3 regions of the Paenibacillus sp. FSL R5-0713 genome follow, and region 3 is predicted to be linked to each of the others. Evidence: a T-box and tRNA genes for the amino acid it is inferred to sense, from the RefSeq annotation. Region 3 holds a T-box; the other regions hold tRNA genes.
What was found. A T-box is a leader RNA that pairs with one kind of tRNA and senses whether it is charged. The one in region 3 lies ahead of tyrS (tyrosine--tRNA ligase), so its partner is inferred to be a tRNA-Tyr.
Positions count from the first base shown of each region.

Region 1: it has a tRNA-Tyr gene. The T-box ahead of tyrS (tyrosine--tRNA ligase) is inferred to sense a tRNA for this amino acid. The anticodon was not compared.
Region 2: it has a tRNA-Tyr gene. The T-box ahead of tyrS (tyrosine--tRNA ligase) is inferred to sense a tRNA for this amino acid. The anticodon was not compared.

Region 1 covers NZ_CP150229.1:320,699-326,945, forward strand. Annotated here, with positions in the region: rRNA gene MKZ12_RS01425 (23S ribosomal RNA) at 1-1,290, shown strand, start outside; rRNA gene rrf (5S ribosomal RNA) at 1,367-1,483, shown strand; tRNA gene MKZ12_RS01435 (tRNA-Ile) at 1,522-1,595, shown strand; tRNA gene MKZ12_RS01440 (tRNA-Ala) at 1,630-1,705, shown strand; tRNA gene MKZ12_RS01445 (tRNA-Asn) at 1,707-1,782, shown strand; tRNA gene MKZ12_RS01450 (tRNA-Glu) at 1,787-1,858, shown strand; tRNA gene MKZ12_RS01455 (tRNA-Val) at 1,981-2,056, shown strand; tRNA gene MKZ12_RS01460 (tRNA-Met) at 2,073-2,146, shown strand; tRNA gene MKZ12_RS01465 (tRNA-Asp) at 2,172-2,249, shown strand; tRNA gene MKZ12_RS01470 (tRNA-Phe) at 2,378-2,453, shown strand; tRNA gene MKZ12_RS01475 (tRNA-Thr) at 2,474-2,549, shown strand; tRNA gene MKZ12_RS01480 (tRNA-Tyr) at 2,559-2,644, shown strand; tRNA gene MKZ12_RS01485 (tRNA-Lys) at 2,655-2,730, shown strand; tRNA gene MKZ12_RS01490 (tRNA-Leu) at 2,737-2,817, shown strand; tRNA gene MKZ12_RS01495 (tRNA-Gly) at 2,828-2,902, shown strand; tRNA gene MKZ12_RS01500 (tRNA-Arg) at 2,909-2,985, shown strand; tRNA gene MKZ12_RS01505 (tRNA-Leu) at 3,003-3,081, shown strand; tRNA gene MKZ12_RS01510 (tRNA-Pro) at 3,089-3,162, shown strand; tRNA gene MKZ12_RS01515 (tRNA-Gly) at 3,174-3,244, shown strand; gene iolD (3D-(3,5/4)-trihydroxycyclohexane-1,2-dione acylhydrolase (decyclizing)) at 3,618-5,483, shown strand; gene iolE (myo-inosose-2 dehydratase) at 5,647-6,247, shown strand, end outside.
Region 2 covers NZ_CP150229.1:5,648,616-5,654,862, reverse strand. Annotated here, with positions in the region: rRNA gene MKZ12_RS25200 (23S ribosomal RNA) at 1-2,850, shown strand, start outside; tRNA gene MKZ12_RS25195 (tRNA-Asn) at 2,917-2,992, shown strand; tRNA gene MKZ12_RS25190 (tRNA-Ser) at 2,996-3,087, shown strand; tRNA gene MKZ12_RS25185 (tRNA-Glu) at 3,097-3,168, shown strand; tRNA gene MKZ12_RS25180 (tRNA-Val) at 3,236-3,311, shown strand; tRNA gene MKZ12_RS25175 (tRNA-Met) at 3,330-3,403, shown strand; tRNA gene MKZ12_RS25170 (tRNA-Asp) at 3,429-3,506, shown strand; tRNA gene MKZ12_RS25165 (tRNA-Phe) at 3,602-3,677, shown strand; tRNA gene MKZ12_RS25160 (tRNA-Thr) at 3,698-3,773, shown strand; tRNA gene MKZ12_RS25155 (tRNA-Tyr) at 3,783-3,868, shown strand; tRNA gene MKZ12_RS25150 (tRNA-Trp) at 3,875-3,948, shown strand; tRNA gene MKZ12_RS25145 (tRNA-His) at 3,979-4,051, shown strand; tRNA gene MKZ12_RS25140 (tRNA-Gln) at 4,074-4,148, shown strand; tRNA gene MKZ12_RS25135 (tRNA-Gly) at 4,153-4,227, shown strand; tRNA gene MKZ12_RS25130 (tRNA-Cys) at 4,234-4,307, shown strand; tRNA gene MKZ12_RS25125 (tRNA-Leu) at 4,314-4,392, shown strand; gene MKZ12_RS25120 (methyltransferase domain-containing protein) at 4,557-5,483, shown strand; gene MKZ12_RS25115 (helix-turn-helix domain-containing protein) at 5,843-6,247, opposite strand, start outside.
Region 3 covers NZ_CP150229.1:4,030,961-4,037,207, reverse strand. Annotated here, with positions in the region: gene MKZ12_RS17870 (nucleobase:cation symporter-2 family protein) at 1-387, shown strand, start outside; gene MKZ12_RS17865 (YdiU family protein) at 732-2,201, shown strand; gene MKZ12_RS17860 (Imm63 family immunity protein) at 2,274-2,717, shown strand; gene MKZ12_RS17855 (DUF4375 domain-containing protein) at 2,738-3,187, shown strand; T-box leader at 3,287-3,514, shown strand; gene tyrS (tyrosine--tRNA ligase) at 3,631-4,893, shown strand; gene MKZ12_RS17845 (YxcD family protein) at 5,050-5,328, opposite strand; gene MKZ12_RS17840 (hypothetical protein) at 5,334-5,837, opposite strand; gene MKZ12_RS17835 (PadR family transcriptional regulator) at 5,936-6,247, opposite strand, start outside.

The DNA of each region.
Region 1 (6,247 bases), 3.1 Mb from region 3:
GTGAAGGTGCCCGTACCGCAAACCGACACAGGTAGGCGAGAAGAGTATTCTAAGGCGCGCGGAAGAACTCTCGTTAAGGAACTCGGCAAAATGACCCCGTAACTTCGGGAGAAGGGGTGCCCCGGTAGTGTGAATAGCACGAGGGGGCCGCAGTGAAAAGGCCCAAGCGACTGTTTAGCAAAAACACAGGTCTGTGCGAAGCCGTAAGGCGAAGTATACGGGCTGACGCCTGCCCGGTGCTGGAAGGTTAAGGGGAGTGGTTAGGAGCAATCCGAAGCTGTGAACCGAAGCCCCAGTAAACGGCGGCCGTAACTATAACGGTCCTAAGGTAGCGAAATTCCTTGTCAGGTAAATTCTGACCCGCACGAATGGCGTAACGACTTGGGCGCTGTCTCAACGAGAGATCCGGTGAAATTTTAATACCTGTGAAGATGCAGGTTACCCGCGACAAGACGGAAAGACCCCATGGAGCTTTACTGCAGCTTGATATTGAATTTGGGTACGATCTGTACAGGATAGGTGGGAGCCTTTGAAGCGTGAGCGCCAGCTTGCGTGGAGGCAACGTTGGGATACCACCCTGATCGTATCTAGGTTCTAACCTGGTACCGTAATCCGGTGCGGGGACAGTGTCAGGTGGGCAGTTTGACTGGGGCGGTCGCCTCCTAAAGAGTAACGGAGGCGCCCAAAGGTTCCCTCAGAATGGTTGGAAATCATTCGAAGAGTGCAAAGGCATAAGGGAGCTTGACTGCGAGACCTACAAGTCGAGCAGGGACGAAAGTCGGGCTTAGTGATCCGGTGGTACCGCATGGAAGGGCCATCGCTCAACGGATAAAAGCTACCCTGGGGATAACAGGCTTATCTCCCCCAAGAGTCCACATCGACGGGGAGGTTTGGCACCTCGATGTCGGCTCATCGCATCCTGGGGCTGAAGTAGGTCCCAAGGGTTGGGCTGTTCGCCCATTAAAGCGGTACGCGAGCTGGGTTCAGAACGTCGTGAGACAGTTCGGTCCCTATCTGTCGTGGGCGTAGGAAATTTGAGAGGAGCTGTCCTTAGTACGAGAGGACCGGGATGGACGTACCGCTGGTGTACCAGTTGTTCCGCCAGGAGCACCGCTGGGTAGCTATGTACGGACGGGATAAACGCTGAAAGCATCTAAGCGTGAAGCCCCCCTCAAGATGAGATTTCCCAGTATGTAAGACCCCTTGAAGACGACGAGGTAGATAGGCTGGGGGTGGAAGTGCAGCAATGCATGGAGCTGACCAGTACTAATCGGTCGAGGGCTTATCCAATAGCAAGTCTAATTCGCATACTTTCGTTTCGAATCTAGTTTTCAGAGAACAACAACTCTGAAATGTAAGCTATGCGTTTGGTGGCGATGGCGGAGGGGTTCCACACGTACCCATCCCGAACACGACCGTTAAGCCCTCTAGCGCCGATGGTACTTGGACCGCAGGGTCCTGGGAGAGTAGGACGCCGCCAAGCGAAACCCCACTGGGGTATTTTTTTTCGAAAATTGATAAGGGCCCTTAGCTCAGTTGGTTAGAGCGCACCTCTGATAAGGGTGAGGCCGGTGGTTCGAGTCCACCAGGGCCCATAGCAAGACCACTACAAGAAACAAACCAGAGTATGGGGCCATAGCTCAGCTGGGAGAGCGCCTGCCTTGCAAGCAGGAGGTCAGCGGTTCGATCCCGCTTGGCTCCACCATTCCCTGATAGCTCAGTTGGTAGAGCACTCGACTGTTAATCGAGTTGTCACAGGTTCGAGTCCTGTTCGGGGAGCCATTAAGGCCCGTTGGTCAAGGGGTTAAGACACCTCCCTTTCACGGAGGTAACAGGGGTTCGAATCCCCTACGGGTCATAGCAATACCTATTGCTTTAACAAGGGATGAGAATCCCAAAGGTTCGTCGGAGGATATACCTCGTGAGCAACTGCTTCGCAGTCTCGAACGAAGTGAGAGTATCCCCTACGGGTCATATTATGGAGGCTTAGCTCAGCTGGGAGAGCATCTGCCTTACAAGCAGAGGGTCGGGGGTTCGATCCCCTCAGCCTCCACCATATTATCTTTTAACGACGCGGGGTGGAGCAGCCCGGTAGCTCGTCGGGCTCATAACCCGAAGGCCGCAGGTTCAAATCCTGCCCCCGCAATTCACTTTCCTTGAGAAAGTATTATGGAACCGTGGTGTAGTTGGCCTAACATGCCTGCCTGTCACGCAGGAGATCGCGGGTTCGAATCCCGTCGGTTCCGCCATTTTATATATGCTTCAGGGATGAGAATCCGTTTTTGGGTTCGTCGGAGCATTCACTTCGAGAGCATAAGCTTCGCAGTCTCGAACGAAGTGAGAGTATCCCGTCGGTTCCGCCATTTTAATTTTATGAGGCTCGGTAGCTCAGTCGGTAGAGCAGAGGACTGAAAATCCTCGTGTCGGCGGTTCGATTCCGTCCCGAGCCACCATTTTTCACACCATGTAATACGCCGGTGTAGCTCAACTGGTAGAGCAACTGACTTGTAATCAGTAGGTTGGGGGTTCAAGTCCTCTCGCCGGCACCATGTAATCCTGGAGGATTAGCGAAGTGGCCAAACGCATCAGACTGTAAATCTGCTCCCGTACGGGTTCGGTGGTTCGAATCCATCATCCTCCACCAGTTTTTCTATGAGTCATTAGCTCAGTTGGTAGAGCACCTGACTTTTAATCAGGGTGTCGAAGGTTCGAGCCCTTCATGACTCACCATTATATGCGCGTGTGGCGGAATTGGCAGACGCACTAGACTTAGGATCTAGCGTCTTTGACGTGGGGGTTCAAGTCCCTCCACGCGCATTCTTTATTTGCGGAAGTGGCTCAGCGGTAGAGCATCGCCTTGCCAAGGCGAGGGTCGCGGGTTCGATTCCCGTCTTCCGCTCCAATATTTGCGCCCTTAGCTCAGCTGGATAGAGCGTTTGACTACGAATCAAAAGGCCGGGAGTTCGAATCTCTCAGGGCGCGCCATTATAACTTCATATTTTGCCGGCGTGGCGGAATGGCAGACGCGCTCGACTCAAAATCGAGTGGGAAACCGTGGAGGTTCGAGTCCTCTCGCCGGTATAGATAACGGGATGTAGCTCAGCTTGGTAGAGCACCTGGTTTGGGACCAGGGGGTCGCATGTTCAAATCGTGTCATCCCGATTTTTTTATTTGCGGGTGTAGTTCAATGGTAGAACTTTAGCCTTCCAAGCTAATAGCGTGGGTTCGATTCCCATCACCCGCTTACATATTGAAAAGAAAGAGATGGTCAATACCATCTCTTTCTTTTTTTGCATTTATAGGCATATGGATCATGAATATATACAGAGATTTCAGATGATATGAGTATGTATCCCGACCTCTTGATATATTCCCCACATTTTTAGACCTGTTCTTAGTAATTCTTGAAGTGTTCCAATGAAGAGGTTTAGTGCATCTTCGAACACTTGAATATTTTTTCTGTATCATATTTATAAAAACGCTTACAAAAATAGCTTGCGTAAATCATTAACCTGTAATACCATATCAATTAAGCGCTTAACCTTTAGGGGTAAGGCGCTTAAACTTAACTTAGATTAAGCGCTTAACCCGTAAAGGAAAGGAAGGCGATCAAATTCATGAATACAATTAGATTAACGATGGCTCAGGCACTGCTTCGATATCTGGATCAGCAATATATCTCGGTTGACGGGGTGGAAACCAAGTTCGTGAAGGGAATCATCGGTATTTTTGGACATGGCAACGTAACAGGCATTGGAGAAGCGCTGGAGCGCAGTCCGGGAAGCCTGAGGTATATGCAAGGCAAGAACGAACAAGGTATGGTGCATACGGCAGCAGCCTATGCCAAGCAGAAGAACCGTAGACAGATCTATGCATGTACAACATCCATTGGACCTGGTGCTTTAAATATGATTACAGCGGCAGCTACCGCAACGGTGAACCGGATTCCGGTTTTATTGCTGCCTGGAGATAACTTTGCTACGCGGGAACCGGACCCGGTACTTCAGCAGTTGGAAGTGAGCAGTGATTACACGATCTCAGCCACTGATCCATTCAAAGCCGTAAGCAAGTATTGGGATCGTATTGTTCGTCCCGAACAGTTGATGATTGCTGCTACACAGGCCATGCGTGTACTAACTGATCCAGCAGAGACAGGAGCGGTAACACTCGCACTGCCGCAGGACGTACAGGCAGAAGCGTACGATTACCCGGAATCATTCTTTGCCCGCAAAGTGCATTATCTGGACCGTCGCCCCCCGGTCCAAGCAGCGATTGAACGGGCAACGGAGCAGATTGCCCGTGGCAGAAAGCCGCTTCTCGTTGCAGGCGGCGGTGTGTTGTACTCTGAGGCGTCCGTTCAACTCGTGGAGTTCGCCGAGGCATTTGGCATTCCGATCGCCGAGACGCAGGCGGGCAAGAGCGCAGTCTCTTGGGACCACCCACTGAATGTGGGGGCCATCGGGGTTACCGGCTCTCTGGCAGCTAACAGGCTGGCGAGAGAAGCGGATGTGGTGATCGGCGTCGGTACTCGTTTCTCCGATTTTACGACGGCGTCCCGCTCTGCTTTTCAGCATCCGGAAGCTTCATTCATCAACATCAACCTGAACGGTATGGACGCCGCCAAGTTAGGCGGAGAAGCCATTCTGGCAGATGCACGCGAAGGATTGCATGCTTTGCAGAAGGAATTGCAGGAAAGACAATACCGTAGTGCATATGGCGCATCCGAAATCGCTGATCTCCGTACTGAGTGGAATGCAGAAGTAGATCGGCTGTATGGAGCACAGCATGAAGCAGGGCTGGCACAGACCACGGCAGTTGGCATAGTTAATCGGACCATTGATCCATCTTCCGTTATTGTGTGTGCGGCAGGCAGTCTGCCAGGAGACCTGCATCGTCTGTGGCGTGCGGCTGAACCAAAGACGTATCACATGGAGTATGGATTCTCCTGCATGGGGTACGAGGTGAGTGGAGCGTTCGGAGCAGCACTTGCCGAGCCAGATCGTGAAGTATACGCCATGGTCGGTGATGGCAGTTATCTGATGTTGCATTCAGAGTTTGTGACCAGCTTGCAGGAACAGAAGAAGATGACCGTTCTATTATTCAACAACAATGGATTCCAGTGTATTCATAATTTGCAGCGAGAACATGGTAGTGACGGTTTCGGCAATGAGTTCCGTTATCGGGAATCCGAGAGTGGACGACTAACCGGGGATTACATGCCAATAGACTTTGCTGCACATGCCCGAAGCATGGGAGCCAAATCCTATAGAGCGGAGACAGCAGAACAGCTGGAACAGGCACTTCGAGATGCGAAGAACGAAACGGTGAGTACGTTGATTGAGATTCCGGTCGTGCCTGGAACCAACGCAAGTGGATACGAGTCTTGGTGGAATGTAGGAGTGCCAGAAGTATCTGCCGAAGAAAAGGTAGTTCATGCTCATCACACCATGCAAGCCAACCGAGCCAAAGCAAGACTTATTTAATCTGATTTAATAGAGCATTTTTTCAGAGCATTTTTCTAAAATAAAGCATTATTTGTACTCCTCACGGTATAAATCGGTGGACGTATTTATCTATATATTGAAACTAAGAGCACTGCATTCCAAGTGAACCATACATGCTGAACGACAAAGGAGACGTGGAGCAATGAGCAAGCTGCCATTCCAGCTTGGGATACATCCGATCAATTGGGTCGGTGAAGATGTGAAAGAGCATGGTGATACGACAACGTGTGCGCAGATTCTGGATGACATTCAGCGCCTTGGGCTGACAGGTACAGAGATGGGACGTAAATATCCAACTGATCCCGCTATACTGCGTGAGGAATTGAGCAAAAGGAATATCAAGCTGATCTCTCAGTGGAAATCCGTACTGTTCTCCGACCCGGCATATCGTCAGTCGGAGCTGGACAGTTATCGCAGACATGCGGAATTTCTTCAATCTATGGGCAGTAAGGTGATCAGTACGGCAGAGGTAGGTGGGTCACTTCATTTTGATCCAAGACGAACTCCGCATGAAAAAGAAGTGCTTAGACTCAGCGAATCGGAATGGCATATTCTTGCTGAAGGGTTGAACGAGGCAGGAGCTATCGCCCATGAACACGGGTTGAAGCTTACGTACCATCATCATGGAGGCACAGTGGTCGAGCAACCGGATGAGATTGATCGACTGATGGAGTTGACGGACCCGTCTCTCGTATATCTGCTCTATGATACAGGTCATGCCTACTATGGCGGAGCCAATCCGC
Region 2 (6,247 bases), 1.6 Mb from region 3:
CCTCGGGGAGCTGTAAGCAAGCTTTGATCCGGGGGTGTCCGAATGGGGAAACCCAGCTGGGGTAATTTCCAGTTACTCACAACTGAATACATAGGTTGTGTAGAGGCATACCAGGGGAACTGAAACATCTAAGTACCCTGAGGAAGAGAAAACAATAGTGATTCCGTCAGTAGCGGCGAGCGAACGCGGAGAAGCCCAAACCAGAGAGCTTGCTCTTTGGGGTTGTGGGACGTCTCACATGGAGTTACAAAGGAACCGGTTAAGCGAAGAGGTCTGGAAAGGCCCGCCAAAGAAGGTAAAAGCCCTGTAATTGAAAGTCTGTTCCCTCCGAGACGGATCCCGAGTAGTGCGGGGCACGTGAAACCCCGTATGAATCCGGCAGGACCATCTGCCAAGGCTAAATACTTCCTAGCGACCGATAGTGAAGCAGTACCGTGAGGGAAAGGTGAAAAGCACCCCGGAAGGGGAGTGAAATAGAACCTGAAACCGTGTGCTTACAAAAAGTCAGAGCCCGTTTTAGGGGTGATGGCGTGCCTTTTGTAGAATGAACCGGCGAGTTACGTTCCCGTGCAAGGTTAAGGTGAAGAGCCGGAGCCGCAGCGAAAGCGAGTCTGAATAGGGCGATGTAGTACGTGGACGTAGACCCGAAACCGGGTGATCTACCCCTGTCCAGGGTGAAGGTGCGGTAACACGCACTGGAGGCCCGAACCCACGCACGTTGAAAAGTGCGGGGATGAGGTGGGGGTAGCGGAGAAATTCCAATCGAACTCGGAGATAGCTGGTTCTCCCCGAAATAGCTTTAGGGCTAGCCTCGGAAAACAGAGTCGTGGAGGTAGAGCACTGATTGGGTGCGGGGCCCGCAAGGGTTACCAAGCTCAGTCAAACTCCGAATGCCATAGACTTACTTCCGGGAGTCAGACAGTGAGTGCTAAGATCCATTGTCAAAAGGGAAACAGCCCAGACCATCAGCTAAGGTCCCCAAGTGTGTGTTAAGTGGGAAAGGATGTGGAGTTGCACAGACAACCAGGATGTTGGCTTAGAAGCAGCCACCATTGAAAGAGTGCGTAATAGCTCACTGGTCGAGTGACTCTGCGCCGAAAATGTAACGGGGCTAAACACACCACCGAAGCTATGGCTTGATGCTTGCATCAGGGGTAGGGGAGCGTTGTATAAGGGTTGAAGGTGTACCGTAAGGAGCGCTGGACATTATACAAGTGAGAATGCCGGTATGAGTAACGAAAAGATCAGTGAGAATCTGATCCGCCGAAAGCCTAAGGGTTCCTGAGGAAGGCTCGTCCGCTCAGGGTAAGTCGGGACCTAAGGCGAGGCCGAAAGGCGTAGTCGAAGGACAACAGGTCGAAATTCCTGTACCACCGTAAGCCGTTATGAGCAATGGGGGGACGCAGTAGGGTAGTGACGCGGACTGATGGATGTCCGTCTAAGCAGTAAGGCTGATGTGTAGGCAAATCCGCACATCATTAAGGCTGAGCTGTGATGGGGAGCGAAAATTGTAGTAGCGAAGGTCATGATCTCACACTGCCAAGAAAAGCCTCTAGCCAGGTGAAGGTGCCCGTACCGCAAACCGACACAGGTAGGCGAGAAGAGTATTCTAAGGCGCGCGGAAGAACTCTCGTTAAGGAACTCGGCAAAATGACCCCGTAACTTCGGGAGAAGGGGTGCCCCGGTAGTGTGAATAGCACGAGGGGGCCGCAGTGAAAAGGCCCAAGCGACTGTTTAGCAAAAACACAGGTCTGTGCGAAGCCGTAAGGCGAAGTATACGGGCTGACGCCTGCCCGGTGCTGGAAGGTTAAGGGGAGTGGTTAGGAGCAATCCGAAGCTGTGAACCGAAGCCCCAGTAAACGGCGGCCGTAACTATAACGGTCCTAAGGTAGCGAAATTCCTTGTCAGGTAAATTCTGACCCGCACGAATGGCGTAACGACTTGGGCGCTGTCTCAACGAGAGATCCGGTGAAATTTTAATACCTGTGAAGATGCAGGTTACCCGCGACAAGACGGAAAGACCCCATGGAGCTTTACTGCAGCTTGATATTGAATTTGGGTACGATCTGTACAGGATAGGTGGGAGCCTTTGAAGCGTGAGCGCCAGCTTGCGTGGAGGCAACGTTGGGATACCACCCTGATCGTATCTAGGTTCTAACCTGGTACCGTAATCCGGTGCGGGGACAGTGTCAGGTGGGCAGTTTGACTGGGGCGGTCGCCTCCTAAAGAGTAACGGAGGCGCCCAAAGGTTCCCTCAGAATGGTTGGAAATCATTCGAAGAGTGCAAAGGCATAAGGGAGCTTGACTGCGAGACCTACAAGTCGAGCAGGGACGAAAGTCGGGCTTAGTGATCCGGTGGTACCGCATGGAAGGGCCATCGCTCAACGGATAAAAGCTACCCTGGGGATAACAGGCTTATCTCCCCCAAGAGTCCACATCGACGGGGAGGTTTGGCACCTCGATGTCGGCTCATCGCATCCTGGGGCTGAAGTAGGTCCCAAGGGTTGGGCTGTTCGCCCATTAAAGCGGTACGCGAGCTGGGTTCAGAACGTCGTGAGACAGTTCGGTCCCTATCTGTCGTGGGCGTAGGAAATTTGAGAGGAGCTGTCCTTAGTACGAGAGGACCGGGATGGACGTACCGCTGGTGTACCAGTTGTTCCGCCAGGAGCACCGCTGGGTAGCTATGTACGGACGGGATAAACGCTGAAAGCATCTAAGCGTGAAGCCCCCCTCAAGATGAGATTTCCCAGTATGTAAGACCCCTTGAAGACGACGAGGTAGATAGGCTGGGGGTGGAAGTGCAGCAATGCATGGAGCTGACCAGTACTAATCGGTCGAGGGCTTATCCAATAGCAAGTTGTAATTCGCATGTTTCGTTTCGAATCTAGTTTTCAGAGAACGATCTCTGAAGCATATTCCCTGATAGCTCAGTTGGTAGAGCACTCGACTGTTAATCGAGTTGTCACAGGTTCGAGCCCTGTTCGGGGAGCCATATGGAGAGGTGTCCGAGCTGGCCGAAGGAGCACGATTGGAAATCGTGTAGGCGTCACAAGCGTCTCGAGGGTTCGAATCCCTCTCTCTCCGCCATAATAACAAGGCCCGTTGGTCAAGGGGTTAAGACACCTCCCTTTCACGGAGGTAACAGGGGTTCGAATCCCCTACGGGTCATATTAACTTCAAAAAAAGAAGTTGATTTTTACAACAAGATTGTGATATGATCATAAATGTGTTGTTCGGAGGCTTAGCTCAGCTGGGAGAGCATCTGCCTTACAAGCAGAGGGTCGGGGGTTCGATCCCCTCAGCCTCCACCATATTATATTTTATAACGACGCGGGGTGGAGCAGCCCGGTAGCTCGTCGGGCTCATAACCCGAAGGCCGCAGGTTCAAATCCTGCCCCCGCAATTAACTTTCCTTGTGAAAGTACTATGGAACCGTGGTGTAGTTGGCCTAACATGCCTGCCTGTCACGCAGGAGATCGCGGGTTCGAATCCCGTCGGTTCCGCCATTTAATCTTTACATGAGGCAAACTGTTCACTACATCTGCTGTATGGCACTGATGCCCTATATAAAGTGTAAGGAATTAAGATTAGACTTTATTATGGCTCGGTAGCTCAGTCGGTAGAGCAGAGGACTGAAAATCCTCGTGTCGGCGGTTCGATTCCGTCCCGAGCCACCATTTTCAAAACAATTTAATATGCCGGTGTAGCTCAACTGGTAGAGCAACTGACTTGTAATCAGTAGGTTGGGGGTTCAAGTCCTCTCGCCGGCACCATGTAATCCTGGAGGATTAGCGAAGTGGCCAAACGCATCAGACTGTAAATCTGCTCCCGTACGGGTTCGGTGGTTCGAATCCATCATCCTCCACCAGTTTTTAGGGGCATAGTTTAAAGGTAGAACAACGGTCTCCAAAACCGTTGGTGTGGGTTCAATTCCTGCTGCCCCTGCCAATTAACTTTTAAGAAATTTAACCTTTTGTGGCGATCGTGGCGAAGTGGTTAACGCACCGGTTTGTGGATCCGGCATTCGGGGGTTCAATTCCCCTCGATCGCCCCTTTGTTTTTTCATTTTTTATTGGGGATTAGCCAAGCGGTAAGGCAACGGACTTTGACTCCGTCATGCATAGGTTCAAATCCTATATCCCCAGCCATTATGCGGACGTGGCTCAGCGGTAGAGCATCGCCTTGCCAAGGCGAGGGTCGCGGGTTCGATTCCCGTCGTCCGCTCCAAAATATGGCGCCATAGCCAAGTGGTAAGGCACAGCTCTGCAAAAGCTTTATCCCCAGTTCGAATCTGGGTGGCGCCTCCAGTATATGCCGGCGTGGCGGAATGGCAGACGCGCTCGACTCAAAATCGAGTGGGAAACCGTGGAGGTTCGAGTCCTCTCGCCGGTATATTGAATAGCCCTACATGTTGCTTATGCAATGTGTAGGGCTATTTTATTTTATGCAGATTTTTGTACAGTAAAGAATATTGGACTTTAATAAACATTGACGTATGATTATATTCAGTATATTGTAGATAAGTAAAGTCTTTAATTTAGAGGGAGTGAAGCAAAGTGAATAATGAAAAAAATGTATCGGATACCGATCTGTTATTTAATCTTTCTGTATGGGAAGAGGCATGGAAAAATCGTCCGAGAAGTCCAAAATATAAAAAGAAAAGCGCCCCATTTAATACAGAAGAAGCATTTGAACGATGGGCTAGGGATTATCATGTACAGTCGTTCTCTGAAGAAGGGAAGCAACGTTCTGAGCGTATTATGAATTGGATTGAGAATCAAGGTGTGGAGTTCGAGGGATTATCCATTTTGGACATTGGAGCTGCTTCGGGCATATTCACCATTCCTTTTGCAGAAAAGGGAGCAATTGTGACTGCAGTTGAACCATCTGAGTTGCTTGTCTCCCTGATGAAAGAGACGATACCTACAGCTCTTGAATCTAATATCGAAATCGTTAAAGAACGGTATGAGGAAATCTCCATTCAGGATAAAGGCTGGGAGAAGAAATATGACTTTGCATTTGCATCCATGTGTCCGGCAATGTCAGATTGGGAAACGATCGAGCAGGCAATCAACTGTGCCCGGAAGTATGTGTATATAAGCACTATGGCTGGACAGAAGGAACACACATTAATGGATGAACTTAAGGATGTACTGGGGGTAACTTCTACATACAAGGCTGGTGATATGGGATATATTCAACAGTTACTGTATTTAAAAGGTTATTCATACACTATGATCATTACGAGAGAAGTTAACTCATTTGAAGTACCAGTGGAAGAGATTATCGACAAGCTGCCAGAATTGCTTAATACGTATGAGTTACCATCGGATGAAGATTCTCTTAGTCTGGCTGAGAAATACATCCAAGATACATACAAGGATCGTACGGTGACCTTCTCACGTGGAGCAAGGTTCGGGAAGATTCTGATCCAACTTGAACAGCCAAACATGAAAACAGTTCATATTAAGGATAAGCGATAAATCGTATAGGCTTGTTATGTGTACAAGGAGAATCAGCAATCGGGAGAAACAACGTGGTCTAACGTCTGAGATGACGCTAGGAAGCCTCACGCTGGCACACAAGAAGATGTATATGTGAAACAGATGAAGTTTGAAGGTAAGTTATTACAAGAGAGAGCAGGATCGTTGCTCTCTCTTTTTTTTAATTTCATTAAAACTTAAAGTGCATTGATCCAAGTCCTCGATTCCTTGAGCCTATAAAGCTTAATCAATGAACTGCATATGGGCTAAAGGAATACTTAAATCCAATATCGAGACCACGGTAAAAACTAAGCCTGAAACTCGACACGAGACACGAAACACGAAACGAAACACGTAGTTTACTTCCTACTGCATAGTTCTGCATTCTGCTTACGCTCACGATACTGACCGGGGGTGATTCCTTCCCATTTACGAAATGACCGAATGAAATTTTGCGGATTGTTGTACCTAAGTCGTGCTGCGATATCTTTAACGGTTAGATCACTTTCGTCCAGCCATTTTTTAGCGATGTTAAATCGGTACTTGGTTAAATATTCACTAAATGAACAGCCTGTCTCTTTACGAAAAACACTACTTAAGTAGTTGGCATTGTAGTGAAGCTTCAAGGCACACTGCTCAAGCGTCAGATCCTTATCATAATCTTGATGAATCATGGCAATCATTTTCTCTGATATATGCTGATATTGGGCAACCTGTCTCGCTTTAAAAACCTGAATGACGGGCAAGATGACTTGATGGTTAAA
Region 3 (6,247 bases):
GTTGTTGCAGCCGGAGGCATTCTGGTCTTTCTGGGACTGATTCCGAAGGTAGCTGCTTTTGCAACCATTATTCCAAGTGCTGTCCTCGGAGGAGCGACGGTGGTTCTGTTCGGAATGGTCGTCTCATCCGGGATCAAAATGCTGCAAAACGTCGACTTCAGCAAACAATCCAATCTATTGATCGTGGCTTGCTCCGTCTCACTTGGGCTTGGTGTTACTGCTGTACCCGATCTATTCGCCGAGCTTCCTCAAAGTATTCGGATTATTGTTAGTGATGGTATTATCACGGGAAGCCTGTCAGCGATCCTGCTCAATGTCTTCTTTAACCTCGGTTTCAAAAAAGAAAGCTTGCCTGTACAGGTACAGGCTCAGGAAGCACACACGTAATCCTTGCCATAACAGACTTGTCATCGGGTATACGTAATAGATCCAAGAAGGATCTTCTGGGAAGTGGATTGAAAGGGAATGATTCCACTTGCCCAAGGAACTTCTTGGATTTTTTTGTGCGAAACCAACGATGTGGTAGTTCCCTTATCCAAGTGACTAGTGATGAAGAATGCAAAAGGAATGCAAATATGCTAAAGTTTCAACAAGAACATTTTAGATGTTCGTTTAAGTCAACATCCTCTTGAATTGAATTTCCATGCGACTACATAAATGAGCATTGGTTCACAAGGCAAGAATATAACCTGGGGATGATCCCTTGGTAAAGAAAAGGAGTTGTGATCACCATGCAAGAAGAAACGTTGAACAAAGGATGGAATTTGGACAACAGTTATGCGCAGTTACCACAACCTTTTTTTACAAGTCAGAGCGCAGTGCCTGTTGAATCACCAAAGCTAATCATATTCAATAGACTGCTTGCCTCCAGTTTGGGACTGGATGTGGAGTCACTAGACAGTGATGAAGGAGCGCAAATTTTTGCAGGTAACCTGGTTCCGGAAGGAGCTGAACCTTTAGCGCAGGCGTACGCAGGACATCAATTCGGCAATTTTAACATGCTTGGTGATGGAAGGGCTTTGCTGCTGGGAGAACAGATTACGCCACAGGGCGAGCGAGTGGATATCCAGCTGAAAGGTTCAGGAAGAACACCCTACTCCCGTGGAGGGGATGGACGAGCTGCTGTTGGACCCATGTTGCGTGAATATATCATTAGCGAAGCGATGCATGCACTGGGTATTCCAACGACTCGCAGTTTGGCCGTGGTGGCAACAGGAGAAAACATTATTCGCGAAACAGAGCGGCCTGGGGCTATTTTGACTCGTGTGGCTTCCAGTCACATCCGAGTAGCAACCTTCCAGTACGCAGCCAGATGGGGTTCTATTGAAGATCTTCGGGCATTGGCTGATTACACGTTGCATCGACATTTTCCTGAGGTTGCTCAAGCCGAAAATCGTTATCTTCTGCTCCTTCAGGAAGTGATTAAGCGGCAGGCGGCTCTCATTGCCCAGTGGCAGCGAGTTGGTTTTATTCATGGCGTGATGAATACGGATAACATGGCTATTAGTGGTGAGACCATTGATTATGGTCCATGTGCCTTTATGGATGCTTACAATCCTTCAACCGTATTTAGCTCCATTGACAGACAAGGTCGCTATGCTTATGGCAATCAACCGTATATTGCCGGGTGGAATTTGGCTCGATTTGCCGAGACGCTTCTGCCGCTGTTGCACGAAGATGAAGAGCAGGCGGTGCAACTCGCGCAAGATGCCATCGCACAATTTTCAGAATTGTATCATCATCATTGGCTCAAGGGGATGCGTTCCAAACTGGGCTTGTTGGATGAAGAGGCAGAAGATGAAGCCTTGGTCAAGGATTTTCTTGAACTTATGGAGAAGCATAGTGCAGATTACACGAATACGTTCCTAGCTTTGACTTTTGATACTTTGGAAGGAACAGCCTGGTTTGGCACGTCAGAATTTGCTGAATGGCATGAGCGTTGGCAAGCCAGATTGGACAGACAGCAAGGTGGGAAGGAAGTCTCTACGCAGTTGATGAGAACGAGCAATCCAGCGGTCATTCCCCGTAATCATCGGGTCGAGGAAGCCCTTGAGCGAGCAGAGAATCAAGGGGATCTTAGCGTGATGGAGAAGCTTTTGGCTGTCCTTTCAGATCCGTTCGCACATTCACCTGAACAGGCTGAGTATGCTGAACTACCTGCACAATGCGATACTTCGTACCAGACTTTTTGTGGGACCTGATTGAACAGTAAGGAAGAAGAGGCTGCCTTTGGCAGCTTTTTCATTTTTTTATTAAAATAGGCAGGTGCATTCATGTCCAACATGTTAAACAAACAACAATTGGCAGACATCCTTATACAGCTTTTAGAGCGAACTTCTTTCCGCAGGGAACAGATGCAGAACTATGTTAACCGCCTGTATGAGACCTTTAAATGGGACGGTGTACCCTATGTGGAGTGTGGAAAAGATATGTATATCGTGCGAATATACGAACGTGGTCTCGTCTCGTTAGAGAAACGAGTAAAACAGCCGGAGGAAGTCATCTATTGGCTGCTGGAGGATATTATTTTCACCGCGACGCATGTAGGGTTGTTGGAAAAACATGGTGTCGATAATAAACAGACGCATTTGAACTATACAGATGAAGTGATGAAGGAACTGAACAGGGGTGTTCAGGAAGCTTTCCAGCAGATCGGTGATCCGTATTTACATTGGTATCAGACGGGTAAACGTCAGGAGTTAGAGAGCTTGGAATAAAGAAAAGTGAGGTGTGTTACGTGAGCGAGCAAGATATCCATGATATTTGGTATGAGTATGCTGTATTATTTGTCGAAAAAAAGAATGAATCTGAACAGGGCTGGGCTTCGTTGAATTCGAACGAGCAGGACATTGCTGCTTTATGGCTGTTAGAGGCGGATGTCTTTAATGCCGGTTTTATACAGTTTTTCTGCAACTGGGGGGAAGAAGTATACCGTTACGCGTTACGGGCATTACATAACATTGGTGCGACTCAAGTAGTGGAGATTATAACCTCGGCATACGGCTGCATTGAGCATCTGAAAGAGGATGAAGGGCTTACTGGATTATGGGACATTCCTAAATTACTGACAAAGGAACAAGAGCACCAGTTAGATGCGCTGGATCAGCAATTTTGGAACAATGAGGATCAGATCGCGGAGAAAGCCTATGGTTATTATCACGGAAAATTGAACATGATGATTATATAATCTGGTTTTAACTAAGCATCCGTTGTTCTGTTTAAGGTTTGCATACTTGGTCTTGCAATGACCGAAACGTTCGGCTATACTTGCTATAAATTGAATACATGAATCACGTTGATAGAGCGCAGTAGCGGCTTTGTCCCTGTTACAGAAAGTCAGGGGTTGATGGAACCTGATACATACAAGGGCTGCGAATTACACTCTGGAGTACTTGGGTAATGCCAAGCGGATGGGCAAACGATATATTGCCAAAAGTGGTATGGATAGCGTGTTAAGGTTATGTGTTATCCATGCAATTTGGGTGGTACCACGGTTATGATAATCGTCCCTGTGTCTAATGAAGACAAGGAGGCGATTTTTTTGTGTCCAAAAAAGCCGTTCCAGCGTGTTATTTCGTAAATTAACGTAGATCATGACTGAATTTTGAGGATAGAAAAGGGGTTATACGAATGAATATTATTGATGAACTACAGTGGCGTGACGCCATTAATCAGCAGACGGATGCTGAGGGATTACGTGAATTGACTGAAACGAAGTCCGTTTCTTTGTACTGCGGTGTTGATCCAACGGGAGATAGCATGCATATTGGACATCTAATTCCCTTCATGATGCTGAAACGTTTTCAATTGGCAGGACATCGTCCAGTCATTTTGATTGGTGGAGCAACAGGTACGATTGGTGATCCGAGTGGTCGACAGGCAGAGCGGTCATTGCAAACGATGGAGCAAGTGCAGGAGAATGTGGATGCACTGACAGCGCAGATGAAGAAGTTGTTTGTAACAGATGGAGATAATCAGGTTCGCATGGTGAACAACTACGATTGGACGCACAAAATCAATGTCATTGAATTTTTGCGTGACTACGGCAAAAACTTTAACCTTAACACAATGCTGGCTAAGGATGTAGTGGCGAGCAGACTGGAAGGCGGCATCTCGTTCACTGAGTTTTCCTACCAGATCCTTCAGTCACTCGACTACCTGCACCTGTTCCAGAACGAAGATGTACAGCTGCAAATCGGCGGTTCCGACCAATGGGGGAATATCACGAGTGGTCTTGATCTGATTCGTAAAAAAGAAGGATCTGAAGCGAAGGCGTACGGTCTGACCATTCCACTTATGCTTAAATCCGATGGAACCAAGTTTGGTAAAACAGCTGGCGGCGCAATCTGGCTTGATCCGAACAAAACAACACCGTTTGAATTCTACCAGTTCTGGGCGAATACAGATGACCGTGATGTGATCAAATACTTGAAATACTTTACCTTCCTGAGCAAAGAAGAAATTGAAGCTTTGGCTGAAAAGGTAGAGACAGAGCCACACAGACGTGAAGCACAGAAAGCACTTGCGGAAGAAATGACAAAATTCGTTCACGGCGAAGAAATGCTTGAACAGGCTAAACGTATTACAGCGGCGCTGTTCAGTGGAGATATCCGTTCCCTGACGGCAGACGAAATCGAGCAGGGCTTCAAGGAAATGCCTACCTTTGAAACGGATGGCGAAGCCAAAAATATTGTGGACTGGCTCGTGGATCTGGGTCTGGAGCCATCCAAGCGCCAGGCGCGTGAGGATGTCACCAAAGGTGCGATTTCCATGAATGGTGAGAAAATCACCGAACTTGAATTCACGGTGTCGGCAGAACACGCCATTGGCGGTAAATTCATCATTATCCGTAAAGGTAAAAAGAATTACAGCCTGGTTAAACTTCAATCGTAGTTTCCAAGAAGTAGAACGTAACACAGACACGTATAGAGACTGCAATAGAGATACAATGAGAGCCACATATACAGGAACAAAAAGACCGTCTTCCATCTCTGTCAGGCGACAGAGCGGAGACGGTCTTTTGTATCACGGGTCATTGCTTGACCTATTTTATTGATTAACAATCGCTGTGATCTCTTCATCCAGATCAAGTCGTACGTTCTCACGGTACGCCCGAATGTTGTATTCGCTGTGCAGGTAACGAAGAATCGCTTCAATCATATTGGACTCTACCAGATATTGACTACGGCCTTGAATCCAAACTTCAGCGGAATAACCTGTATCTTCTTCCCAGCTCAGTTCTACATTCACATCGGTTGGACGTACACCCTTACGTTCTGCCATATGAATACAGATTGCATTCACAATTTCATCCATGCTCAGAACCATAGAGATTAGTACCGTCCGTTTCTGTTACGGTCATCATCACGATCATTGCGGCGGTCATAACGGCCATCCGCTGCAGGTTTACGACGATTTGTAATGGCTCTGAAGAGTGCCATAGCCAGCATAACAATCAACATGATTGCTGCAACGTTCACGAGCAATCCAAGGATGTTACCCAGAGCGCCCATGCCACCGAACAATCCGCCGAACATCATACCCGCAAGACCACCTAGCATCATGCCTTTCATGAATCCGCCGCCACCGCCGAAGAATCCACCACCACGAGTTGCAGCTGCACCAGTACCGGAGTTATTACCGGAATTGGATTGATTCACGTTGCTGTTGGAGTCGGATTTCTTAGGTGTGTTGGTATAACTTTTTGTACCGGATTTGAATCCGCCACCACGTCTTGCATCCGCAGAATCCGGATTTGTTACTCCCACTGTTGCGAATAATAATGTAAAGGCCATAAATACCATCATTAGATGTTTAACTCCGAATTTTTTCTTCATTGTAAAGATCGTAACCCCCCGATTAATTTGTTTGATTCGCCCATAATTGGACCTTACTCAAGTAATACGGTTAACCTACAGGAACGTTTCAAATTTTATTAAATTTCAGAAACGCTTGGACTGGGGTCTTGAATTGCAGCTTGACCATCAAGCAATTGGGTAACCCAATGACACCATTCCAGACCTGTTTGCGCATGCATTAACCCTTTTTGTACCAGGATGTAGCTTCCAAAATCTCGATTGCCTACACGAAGATTATCCAGAGGTATACGTGACTTCAGATCCTCGAAGTACCGTATACGTTCCATAAACCAGCTTTTACGCTCATTCAGAATGCGTCTCATGCTTCCGTCTTCCGCTATGCCAACACACAAAATACGCAAATTAAATTCATCGCGTGTAACCGGTGC